One region of the Bacillus spongiae genome, then DNA from elsewhere that is predicted to be linked to it. Evidence: riboswitches for the same ligand, from Rfam matches in the RefSeq annotation. Region 1 holds a riboswitch; each other region holds the start of a gene.

Region 1 (4,172 bases):
CACAAATGGAACGATCAGTTTAACAAAATTAGATGAGATAATTGATCCCCTTCTTCATCGAGATGTATATGTTTTAGTAGATGCTGATAAAGCAGGTGAAAAACTAAGAAAGTTGTTTATCAGAGAATTTCCCGAAGCGGAACACTTATATATTGATCGAATGTACAAGGAAGTAGCCTGTGCTCCTGGAAAGCATTTAGCCTCTGTATTGCTTAGTGCAAATATTGATGTACATGCTGAGTATTTATAGAAAAGGATGAATTTGAGAGAAAATGATACAAAATTGGACAAGCGATGAGTTCAAGAAACATATAGAAAATAAAGAAGTTATTTGTTTATATTTGTATACACCTATGTGTGGTACGTGTCAAGTAGCAGGGAAGATGCTTGAGGTAACAAACGAGCTTCTTCCCTCTCTGGATATAGGGAAAATGGATTTAAATTATGCACCTGAACTAGCCGATGAATATGGTATTGAGAGTGTCCCATGCTTATTAACATTTGTTAATGGAATGATTCAAGAAAAGGTCTATGCATTTCAATCAGTGCCGTTTCTTTACGAAAAGCTATTAACTGTAAAAGCGTAAAAAACAAGGATGAATCGTTGTTTTTTTGTTATGCGCTTTTCTTTTCCGCTTGTATTTTCGTCATGTGACTTACTAAGGTTGCCTCCCAATCTAATTGCTACTATTCATTCTATAATAAGGTGAATCATTAAGGTTTTCGGTAGGACAACAAACGAAAACATCATGTGAAAATACTACAAAAGACACGATTGAATATTGATTGTATAATACCCCTTTTTATCTTTTTCAAATTTCATAGAAAGTTGTCGATTAAATCTAAAAGGAATCTCCCCGATTTTGAGGAATAATATGTATGATGCCACAAAATAGGGAGGTTTTCTTTTGAGAGAACAATTGAATCGCTTCATTCATGCTTATGAGTTAAGACCCCACGTGCAACAATTAATGCCTCATAGCCCCTTTTGCCTATTGCTTCAAACGGAAGAAGAAACGTGGTTCTTAAAATGGCAGGAGAAAAAGGTAGAAATTCTTTCTGAATATAACCATCAGCCGAACATTACACTCATAGGATCTCAAGAGAACTTTACCGTATTATTTTCAGCTAGACAAAAGCTCTCAACCCTTGTGACACTTGAGCTGCTAAATTATAACGGGCGCTATCGAGATTACTTGCGAATGGAATCGATCCTGTGGCTTTGCGGATAAAGGGTAAATGTGGAAGAATAAAAACTATTGACACAACAAAAAATATCATGTTAGAATCACAAACATAAATTAATTATTTAAAAATGAACGACAAGTAAAATTAAATATAGTGATAAGACTCTTATCCAGAGAGGTGGAGGGATGTGCCCTATGAAACCCGGCAACCATCAACGATTACGTTGAAATGGTGCCAATTCACACGAAACACGGATAGTGTTTCGGCAGATGAGAGAAAGGAATATTCATTTTTGCCTTTCTGCTCTTTTGCAGAAAGGCATTTTTTATTCTATCAGACAAATACTAACCTAGAAGCACAGAAGAGAAGATTGGAAAGTGGGTGATGGAGTTGATCTCCATTTCGAATGTAAAGAAAGTTTTTAATACAAAATCTGGGACTATTACAGCTGTTGATAATGTAAATCTTCAAATCCAAAAAGGAGAAATTTTTGGAATGATTGGGTACAGTGGTGCAGGAAAAAGTACATTGCTGCGAATGTTGAATGGTCTAGAAGTACCTACAACAGGTGAGGTTCAGATTAATAATAAAATAATATCAAAAATAACAGGGAAAGACTTAAGGAAAGCACGCCAAAGAATATCGATGATTTTTCAGCATTTTAATCTTTTATGGTCTCGAACAGTTGCTGAAAATATTGCATTCCCTCTTGAGATTGCTGGTGTTGATAAACCACAAAGAGAGAGAAGAGTCGCGGAGCTGATTAAGTTAGTCGGTTTAGAAGGAAGAGAGGCTGCTTACCCTTCGCAACTTAGTGGAGGACAAAAGCAACGTGTTGGCATTGCTAGAGCACTAGCAAATAATCCACAGGTGTTATTATGTGACGAAGCAACTTCCGCTCTCGATCCTGAAACGACGGACAGCATACTAAATTTATTAGTGGAAATTAATAAACAGCTAGGCTTAACAATTGTTTTAATTACACATGAGATGCACGTCATTAAGAAAATCTGTCATCGAGTAGCCGTGTTGGAAGATGGGAAGGTTGTTGAGATGGGAGATGTACTAGATGTATTTCAACACCCAAAACAGAAGATTACTAAACGTTTTGTTCAACAAATTAGTGAACAAGAGGAGACGAGTGAAACGATCCAACACTTACTTGGTCAATATCCAAATGGGAAAGTAATAAAATTAACTTTTATTGAAGCATCTGCAGAGCAGCCTGTTATTACCTCCCTAATTAGAAAATATAAAATCAATGTGAATATTCTTCAAGGGAATATTGCCCATACCCAAAAAGGACCGTATGGAACACTAATTCTTCATCTAGCGGGAGATAGTGACGAAATAGGAGAAGCCCTTCATTACCTTGATGAACAAAACGTAGGGGTGGAGGTGATTACAGCATGATTGAAACGTTATTTCCAAATGTGGAATGGGACAATATGTGGGAAGCTACATTAGAAACATTATATATGACAGGAATGGCGGTAAGTATTACCTTCATCCTTGGTACGATGTTAGGACTCATTTTATTTTTAACTTCACAGGGAAATTTATGGGAACAGAAATTTGTTTACTCTTTAACAAGTGCTGTGGTGAATGTGTTCCGATCTATTCCTTTTATTATTTTAATTGTTTTACTGATTCCCTTTACTAAAATTTTATTAGGTACCATTCGTGGTGCAAATGCAGCACTTCCTGCACTGATTATCGGGGCAGCACCGTTTTATGCAAGGATGGTTGAGCTCGCACTTCGAGAAATTAATAAAGGTGTTATTGAAGCAGCAAGGTCAATGGGAGCCAAAACATTTACAATCATTTGGAAAGTACTTTTACCAGAATCCCTGCCTGCGCTCATATCAGGGTTAACCGTAACGGCCATTGCTTTAGTTGGATATACAGCCATGGCGGGAGTGATTGGAGCAGGTGGTCTAGGAAACTTAGCCTATTTAGATGGATTTCAACGAAGTAGAGATGATGTCACTTTAATGGCAACCATCATTATTTTAATTATTGTGTTCGCCCTCCAAGCAATTGGAGATGTCATAACTAAAAGAATAGACAAAAGATAAGGAGAGGTTCAACATGAAAAAATGGATTAAAGGATTAGCAATAGGAAGTGTTTTAACTTTAGCTGCTTGCGGAAATGGTGATGAAGCTGAGAATAAAATTGTGGTTGGAGCGTCAAACGTACCTCATGCTGAAATTTTAGAAAAGGCAGTACCTTTATTAGAGGAGAAAGGCTATGAACTTGAAATTGAAACATATCAAGATTATATTTTGCCGAACCAAGATTTAGACAATGGAGATTTAGATGCGAATTATTTTCAACACATTCCTTATTTAGAGTTAGAAATAGCTGATAAAGGGTATGATTTTGTGAATGCTGGTGGAATTCATATCGAGCCGATCGGTGTATACTCAACGAAATATAACTCATTGGAGGAATTACCTGAAGGGGCAGTTATCCTGCTAAGTAGTGCAGTTCCTGATCACGGTCGTATTTTAACAATGCTTGAAGCGGAAGGCTTAATTACATTATCAGAGGATGTTGAAAAAACAGCTGCAACAATTGATGACATTGTCGAAAACCCAAAGAACCTTGAGTTTGATTATGAGTATGAGGCAGCACTACTTCCAGAGCTATTTAAAAATGGAGAAGGAGACGCTGTTTTAATCAACTCAAACTATGCACTGGATGCAGGCTTAAATCCAATCGAAGATTCAATAGCCATTGAAAATAGTGAATCACCTTATGTGAATATTGTTGCTGTAAACAGTGAGAACAAAGAAAATGAAGGAATTAAAGCATTAGTGGACGTTCTTCACTCTCAAGAAATCCAAGATTATATTTTAGAAGAGTGGGGAGGTTCGGTAGTCCCTGTATCTGAGTAAGCAGATGTTAAAACGCTTGAAGACGAAGTGATCTGTATCCAAGGTCATATCTTCAAGCGTTTTTTCTTTTGGTCATAAATATG
Region 2 (4,172 bases), on a different contig from region 1:
GGGGTATAATAGACCCCACTCTAGAGCCTGCATTCCCCCTAATGACCCCCCAATGACTGCCTCTACCTCATTTATCCCTAGCACATCCAATGCAGCCCGATGGGAATGAACAATATCACGAATCGTTACGGGGGGAAAGGTAAGTCGATAAGGTTCATTTGTTAATGTATTAATGGACATTGGGCCACTACTACCATGACAGCCTCCCAAAACATTTAACGTAATCACTTGAAACCGGTCCGTATCTATCGTTTTTTTCGGACCAATTACCTCATGCCACCACCCCGGATTCTTCTCCGTTCCGGCTGCTCGATGATCACCTGTTAGAGCATGACAAATGAGAATAAATGGGTTATGCTCCTCACCAACCCATTCATAGGCAATTTCCACCTTAGATAGTTCCGTTCCGTCCTGAAAGCAAAAATTATTGAGAATGACTTTTCCTTCTCTTCTCACCTTGCCCCTCCTTATGATTGCGGGATTGTCGAGGTGAATTTTTTGGCTTTTAGTATGGCATCGGATAAGTCTGCTATTAAATCATTTTTTGATTCCAACCCTACCGACAAGCGAATTAACTCTTCCGTGACGCCTGTCGTTAACATTTCATCTACACTTAACTGTTGATGAGTCGTTGAAGCAGGGTGAATAATGAGCGATTTTGCATCCCCTACATTTGCAACATGCGACCATAAATTGACGGAGTCGATAATAGTTCTACCTACTTCTCGCCCACCTTTAATGCCAAAATTAACAATTGATCCATACCCGGTTTTTAGGTACTTCTCTGCTAGCGGCTTTGTTTGATGAGATGCTAAGCCAGGATACGAAACCCAAGCAACATCTTCATGTTTTTCCAAATACTGAGCTATAGAAAAGGCATTATCGTTATGACGGTCCATCCGCAAGTGTAAAGTTTCAAGTCCTTGTAAAAGTAAAAAGGCATTTTGAGGACTTAAGCACGCCCCTATATCTCGTAATAGTTGAACACGAAGTTTAATAATAAAAGCGGCTTCCCCAATATCTGTCGCATACCTCAAACCATGATAGCTCGAATCAGGTTCTGTAAGTCCTGGGAATTTCCCATTTGTCCAATCAAATTTTCCCCCATCTACGACAATACCCCCAATCGCTGTTCCGTGTCCCCCAATCCACTTCGTGGCGGAATGAACGACAATATCCGCCCCATACTTAAGTGGTTGACAAAGGTATGGCGTAGCAAATGTATTATCTATAATGAGGGGGACACCACATTCATGAGCAATATCAGCAACCTTTTCCACATCTAAAACATCTAAGCTCGGATTTCCAATAATTTCTCCAAACACCGCTTTCGTCTTTGGCGTAATGGCTTGGCGAAAATTTTCTGGATTTGCTGGGTCAACAAACCTTACATTAATCCCATATTTCGGTAAAGTAGTTGAAAATAAATTATATGTTCCGCCGTATAAGGAAGAAGCTGCGACAACCTCATCGCCAGCATGAGCAATATTTAATATAGCTAATGATATTGCTGCCATACCTGATGAAACAGCAAGCGCTCCTACTCCTCCCTCTAATAATGCCAACCGTTTTTCCAATACATCAACCGTTGGATTTCCAATGCGCGTATAAATGTTCCCTGGCTCTTGTAAAGCAAACAGCTTTGCAGCGTGGTCACAATTGTCAAATACAAAAGAAGTAGTCTGATAAATCGGCACAGCTCTCGATCCTGTCGTAGCATCTGGAGTCTGACCTCCGTGCAGTAATAACGTCTCAACCTCAAATGTTTTTTCTGTCATCTTTATTCCTCCTTAAGAGATTCTAAAGTCGATGGCCAATGACATAGTCGGATGGGGAAAAATGAGCGTGGAGAGTAAAAAAGAACAGTAAAAAACCCTCTTCCGTAAGAAGAGGGCAAACTTACAAACTCCTCCTCTCATCTTCCAGGTTATGACCTGTAGGATTTAGCACCTTTTCAAGTGTTGTTCACTTGAAGGTTGCCGGGCTTCGCAGGGCCTATTCCCTCCGCCACTCTCGATAAGAGTATTAAATTGTAATCATTATTCATGGCTTATAAAGATTATAGAGTATGACTGTGTTAACGTCAATCATTTATTCTGAATTTTCTAATAAATATTCTTTCATTCACTGCTTACTTGAACCCTTTTGCATCTTTATATGTGAGAGAGCATCTTGGAATTGCTTCACAATATCCTCTTCTTCTTCAATTCCTACCGATATACGCACAACTCTTTCGTTAATGCCGAGTTCTTCCTGAGCTTCTTTTGGCAAAGCTCGATGACTCGTTCCAAGCGGATAAGAAACGGTCGTTTCAACTCCTGCTAAAGAAGGAACAATTTTAATCCAACTTAACGAAGTGAAAAACACGCTCATATCGACGCCTTCTACTAATTCAATTGTGACAATGGCTCCATTTCCTTTATGGGACAGCCCATCTGGATAGTAAACCTTTTTTATTTTATTATGTTGCCTTAAGGATTGTGCTAATCGTTCCGCATTTCTGGCCTGCTGATTCATGCGAAGAGCCAGTGTCTTCACCCCTCTAGAAGCAAGCCATGCTTCAAAAGGGCTTAAATTAAGGCCAAGATTAACCACCTTTTCCCGAACCTTTCCCATCAGCTGCTCACCCCCGATGATTACTCCTGCAGTCACATCACTATGGCCCCCTATGTATTTTGTCGCACTATGGACAACTACATCTGCTCCTAGCTTATATGGCTGTACAAAATAAGGTGTCGAAAACGTATTATCAATCATTAAACTGAGTTCATGTTGTTTTGCCAACGTCGATAAATGGGCAATGTTTTCAATCCGCAGGAAAGGATTTGTTACGGTTTCTGAGAATAGGAGCTTCGTTTCCTTACGAATAGCCTTTACGATTTCCTGCTTATTAGCAAAATCAACAAATGAGACACTTATTCCAAATGCGCTTAGCTCAGTAGCTAAGAGATGATACGTGCCACCGTACAAATCCTTTGCTGCAATAAGGTGATCTCCAGCTTGAGCAATTCCTAAAATTCCCGCTAAGATGGCACCAAGTCCAGATGATGCAGCGACGCCACTCGGCGCCCCCTCTAACCCAGCCACCGTCTGCCCTAATTCATCTGTATTCGGATTCCCTACCCTTGAATATAAATAAGGTGATTCACCTGTATAATAGCTTTCCAGTTCTTCTAAGGAAGAAAAAGAGAAAACGGAGGTTTGATAGATGGGAGTTGCTTTACTCTGAATGTTTCTCGTTTGTTTATATCCATGCACGACTTTTGAACCAAACTTCATCTTATCTCCACCTTCTAAATTGTAGTGTATGTTTGTTATTGTCAATCGAACCTAAGCAAAACTGGAATAGCCCGCTCTTTTCCTATTATGAACTCTTCCTACTAATCTCTCAATATCAATCATTAAATGCGAATTAATTAACCATTGTGACGTGTTTAGTAATCTTAACATTTCCCTCTCAATACCCCTTCTTAGTCAAGCTAATGTGATCCTCTTCTTCGAAATCATTATGGCATTTGTTGGACTATATCACTCAACATCTCCTCACTCATTGGACCTATCCTTTTTTCGTAAATATGTCCATCAGAAGTAAGAAAATAAGTAGTGGGAATGGATAACACCTTATAGCTATCGGCTACTTCTCCCGATTTATCTAAAAGGACTGGAAAGGTCAATTGATAATCTTTAATAAATTTTTGAACCGCGCTAGGGCCATTATCCTCACTTGTTAAATTCACTGCGACGATTTCTACATTATGCTCTTTTTGAAAGGTCTCATAATATTGTTGCATATAGGGCATTTCTGCCTTACAAGGTGGACACCATGTTGCCCAAAAATTTAAGATGACCTTCTTCCCCTTTAAAGCAGATAACGTCATGTCCTTTCCATCAACTGTCGTTAACGTGAAGTCAGGAGGGGTCGCTCCTTTGTTTAAGCTTACTTGAGACTGTGCCGAAACCTCTTTCTCTTTCATTTTTCCTTCGTATAGCAGATTAGCTGCAAAAATTAAACTGATTAATAGAAAGAATAGACCAAAGAAATATCGTTTCTTCATTTACATTCTCCTCATCCTATTATGAATAATAAAAAGTTTACCACCATTATATACGATAAAAACAAAGTGTTTACCACATCTCCGTGAACACTATTTGAAAAAGCATAGGCTATGACT
Region 3 (4,172 bases), on a different contig from region 1:
TATATTAAAAACGCCATTTGGAGACCATCCATGCTCATCATCCCCTATTAAGCGACGATTTGGATCAGCAGAAAGGGTCGTTTTTCCAGTTCCAGATAATCCGAAGAACAAGGCGACATCCCCTTCAAAACCGACATTGGCTGAGCAGTGCATTGAAAGGATATCTTGCTCTGGAAGCAGATAATTCATGACAGAAAAAATAGATTTTTTCATTTCTCCAGCATATTCTGTGCCTCCAATTAATACAGTTCGCTTTTCAAAGGAAATAATGATAAAGGTTTCAGAATTTGTACCATCAACGTCTGGGTTTGCTTTAAAATTCGGAGCAGAAATGACGGTGAACTCTGCTTGATGCTGCTTTAGCTCTTCCTCATTAGGACGAATGAAAAGTTGTTGAGCAAATAAATTATGCCATGCATATTCGTTAATTACTTGAATGGGCATTCTATGTTTATGGTCTGCGCCTGCGAAACCTTTGAATACAAACACTTCATTTCTTTCTTCGAGGTGCTTGATGACTTTATGATATAATTGATCAAATTTTTCTGGGGAAATCGGCTGGTTAACTGAACCCCAATCAATTTTGTTACTTGACGAACCTTCTTCAACGATGTATTTATCTTTCGGAGAGCGTCCAGTGTACTTCCCTGTTTCTGCACGTACAGCGCCTGAAGCTGTTAGTACCCCTTCATTGCGGTGAAGTACTTTTTCAACTAGAGTTGGTACAGATAGTTGTGTTTGTATATTTTCACCTAATAATAATTCTGTTAATTCACTAGACATGCTCACTGAATTCATATTTAACCCTTCCTTTGTCTTTATTTTAATACCCCTTTGTTCCTCTTTAATTAGTATAACACATTCAACTTATTAGTCTATACTATTGACTTTATTTTCTTAATCTTTTCCAATTTGTCATGGAATTGTCAATAAAATAGATGAATTACTATATAAATTATGTAGAAGGGAAGTTTGCGTTAAAGGTAAATTGGATAAATATGATGTATAAATGAATCGTAGAAAAGAGTATATGGCAGCCATTTATCATGAGTGAAAGTGGTGAGTCTTCCGAGATTTCTTCAGTCTATCCTTCATTTTGTGTAAAGATAATTTTTTATTATAGTCCGTTAACGATGAAAAGACATAAAATAATGATAAAGTAGTTGACACTATGATATGGATTAGATATTATTGAAATTTGAACGGATACTCTTATTCCGAGCTGGTGGAGGGACGGGCCCAATGAAACCCAGCAACCTACTCAAGGAATGTATTTCTACGTCCTTACTGAGAAAGGTGCTAACCTGCAAGGTAACCCTTGATCGATAAGAGTGAAAGGCTCGATGTAGAATTCAAAACCTTTCCTCATTTTTAAATTTGGAAAGGTTTTTTCTTATGAATGTAAACGATTCATTTGAGCCCTTCAGCAGAGCTATTTTATTGAGGTCTGCGACTAAAAACCTAACCTTTATTTCATACTATTAGGGGAATGAGTACCGTGAAGATTAATTTTGCAGTCTGAGGACGAGAGAACAAAAGAGTGATTTCGTTTTAAGTACTGTAATTAACTTTAAGGGAGGAATATAGATTGACTGAGAAACGCCATTTATTTACTTCAGAATCTGTAACAGAAGGACATCCAGATAAAATTTGTGATCAAATTTCGGATTCTATTCTAGACGCCATTTTAGCAAAGGACCCAAATGCACGTGTGGCGTGTGAGACATCTGTCACGACTGGACTTGTACTAGTATCAGGTGAAATTACAACAAATACTTACGTTGATATTCCTAAAATTGTTCGTGAAACCGTGAAAGGGATTGGTTATACACGTGCTAAATATGGATTCGATGCAGAAACATGTGCTGTTTTAACATCAATTGATGAGCAGTCTGCTGATATTGCGATGGGTGTCGACAAAGCATTAGAAGCACGTGAAGGACAAATGACAGATGAAGAAATTGAGGCAATTGGTGCAGGTGACCAAGGTTTAATGTTTGGTTTTGCATGTAATGAAACAAATGAACTTATGCCTTTACCAGTTTCTTTAGCTCATAAATTAGCCCGTCGATTAACAGAGGTTCGTAAGGAAGAGATTTTACCATACCTACGTCCAGATGGAAAAACACAAGTAACGGTAGAGTATGATGAGAACAATCAACCTGTTCGTATTGATACGATTGTTATTTCTACTCAACATCACCCAGAAGTAAGTTTGGAGCAAATTCAACGTAATCTAAAAGAGTATGTTATTAATCCGATTGTTCCAAAAGAGCTAATTGATGATGAAACAAAGTATTTTATTAACCCAACTGGACGTTTCGTTATCGGTGGTCCTCAAGGAGATGCAGGATTAACTGGAAGAAAAATTATTGTAGATACTTATGGTGGGTATGCACGTCACGGCGGCGGTGCATTTTCAGGTAAGGATGCCACAAAAGTAGACCGTTCAGCTGCTTATGCTGCCCGTTACGTTGCCAAAAATATAGTGGCAGCTGGTTTAGCAGATAAATGCGAAGTGCAGCTTGCTTATGCGATTGGTGTTGCACAGCCAGTTTCTATTTCAATCGATACATTTGGCACAGGTAAAGTGAATGAAGATAAATTAATTGAAGTTGTCCGTCATAATTTTGATTTACGACCAGCAGGCATTATTAAAATGCTTGATTTACGTCGTCCTATATATAAACAAACGGCAGCATATGGTCACTTTGGCCGAAATGACCTTGATTTACCTTGGGAGCGTACAGATAAAGCAAGTACATTAAAGGACCAAGCGTTAAATTAATAAAAAAAGCGATTTTGAACTGCACCTCCAATTATTAGAGTATGTGTCTAACAATTGGGGGGCAGTTTATTTTTTTTCGCTCTTTTTTATTTTTGTAGCTTTTTATAGTATTGAGCTTTTTCTGCGTATTCACGTGAAATTCTTTTCATGTCTTCAATATCATCATTTGTCAGTTCACGAATGACTTTAGCAGGTCTTCCAAATGCTAGTGTGTTTGGTGGGATTACTTTACCTTGTGGAACCAGGCTTCCTGCCCCAATGAATGCTCCTTCACCTATTTCAGCATTATCTAATATAATTGAACCCATGCCGATGAGTGCTTTCTTTCTAATTTTACAACTGTGAAGAATGACAGAATGTCCTACTGTAACTTCATCTTCTAAAATAAGAGGGTTATTGGGACTTTGATGAAGGACGCAATTATCTTGTACATTTACTTTTTGCCCAATAATTGTTGGGGCGACATCCCCGCGAATAACGGTATTAAACCAAATGCTAGATTCTTCTCCAATGGTTACATCCCCTGATATGGTCACATAATCAGCAATAAAGGAAGAGGAGGAGATAGTAGGATATGAATCATGGTAAGGATAGATCATTGTATGTCTCCTTTGTATAGTAATAAAAATAGTGTAACAAAAATTGTCTAGAACCTTAAAGGGAATTTGAAGATTTTTCATTTGAAAGCCATACATATAAAGTAAGCGTTTCAAGAGACAGACGGGTTTGAAGAAATATTATGATAAAAATCAGCTTCTTACATTTTTCATTAAATAAAAAGTGATAGTCAAAGAATAATAGCAATATAAAGCCTGCGAAAGGTATGTATAAGAATGATAGATGTACAAGAAAAATAATGGTTTTATTGTAAAAAATAGTAAAAAAGTCATATGAAATGTAGAAAAATTTAGCAAAATTAGGAAAATCTAATCAAAAATAACTGAAAATAATGACTTTTCTAACAATTTTTACTATACTAATTTAGTAGTTTATTAGTTTATATTAAGGGGGAAATTAAATGAAGCGTAGACAATTTGTAAGTGTAGCTACGGCTGCTGTTTTGTCCTTGGGAGCATTTGTCGCTCCTGCATCTACGAATGCTATGAATATGACCTCTACAAAAGTTGAAACAGCGAAGGCAACAACAGTTGAATCCTACTATTCTGTTGGAAGTCCAATAGATTTAGGAATTGCGAATGAAGATCGGTTAATTGAAATGCTTAAGGAAAGTGGAAAAATATCCAAGGATGCAACGGTTGTAGAAGCAGAAGAAGCTGTAAAGGATTATTTGAAGAAAGCTTCAGATAAAGCTGAGAAACAAATGAAGCTTGACGCTGAATTAGATGAGAAAGATGATAAGCTTAGTAAGAAAATTAAAGAGGAG

What was found. Region 1 has a riboswitch for S-adenosylmethionine ahead of WAK64_RS12435 (methionine ABC transporter ATP-binding protein). Riboswitches for the same ligand answer to the same signal wherever they lie in the genome.
Region 2: linked by a shared signal. The riboswitch ahead of WAK64_RS11245 (O-acetylhomoserine aminocarboxypropyltransferase/cysteine synthase family protein) and the one ahead of WAK64_RS12435 (methionine ABC transporter ATP-binding protein) in region 1 are both predicted to bind S-adenosylmethionine.
Region 3: linked by a shared signal. The riboswitch ahead of metK (methionine adenosyltransferase) and the one ahead of WAK64_RS12435 (methionine ABC transporter ATP-binding protein) in region 1 are both predicted to bind S-adenosylmethionine.

Annotation. Positions count from the first base shown of each region.
Region 1 is NZ_JBBAXC010000009.1:147,289-151,460, reverse strand. It holds gene WAK64_RS12450 (toprim domain-containing protein) at 1-250, shown strand, start outside; gene WAK64_RS12445 (thioredoxin family protein) at 273-587, shown strand; gene WAK64_RS12440 (hypothetical protein) at 909-1,232, shown strand; SAM riboswitch class I at 1,351-1,464, shown strand; gene WAK64_RS12435 (methionine ABC transporter ATP-binding protein) at 1,579-2,601, shown strand; gene WAK64_RS12430 (methionine ABC transporter permease) at 2,598-3,266, shown strand; gene WAK64_RS12425 (MetQ/NlpA family ABC transporter substrate-binding protein) at 3,280-4,089, shown strand.
Region 2 is NZ_JBBAXC010000008.1:83,049-87,220, reverse strand. It holds gene metX (homoserine O-acetyltransferase MetX) at 1-456, opposite strand, end outside; gene WAK64_RS11245 (O-acetylhomoserine aminocarboxypropyltransferase/cysteine synthase family protein) at 468-1,778, opposite strand; SAM riboswitch class I at 1,913-2,023, opposite strand; gene WAK64_RS11240 (trans-sulfuration enzyme family protein) at 2,125-3,279, opposite strand; gene WAK64_RS11235 (redoxin domain-containing protein) at 3,507-4,055, opposite strand.
Region 3 is NZ_JBBAXC010000016.1:32,769-36,940, forward strand. It holds gene pckA (phosphoenolpyruvate carboxykinase (ATP)) at 1-798, opposite strand, end outside; SAM riboswitch class I at 1,210-1,332, shown strand; gene metK (methionine adenosyltransferase) at 1,589-2,788, shown strand; gene WAK64_RS17230 (gamma carbonic anhydrase) at 2,875-3,387, opposite strand; gene WAK64_RS17235 (immune inhibitor A domain-containing protein) at 3,807-4,172, shown strand, end outside.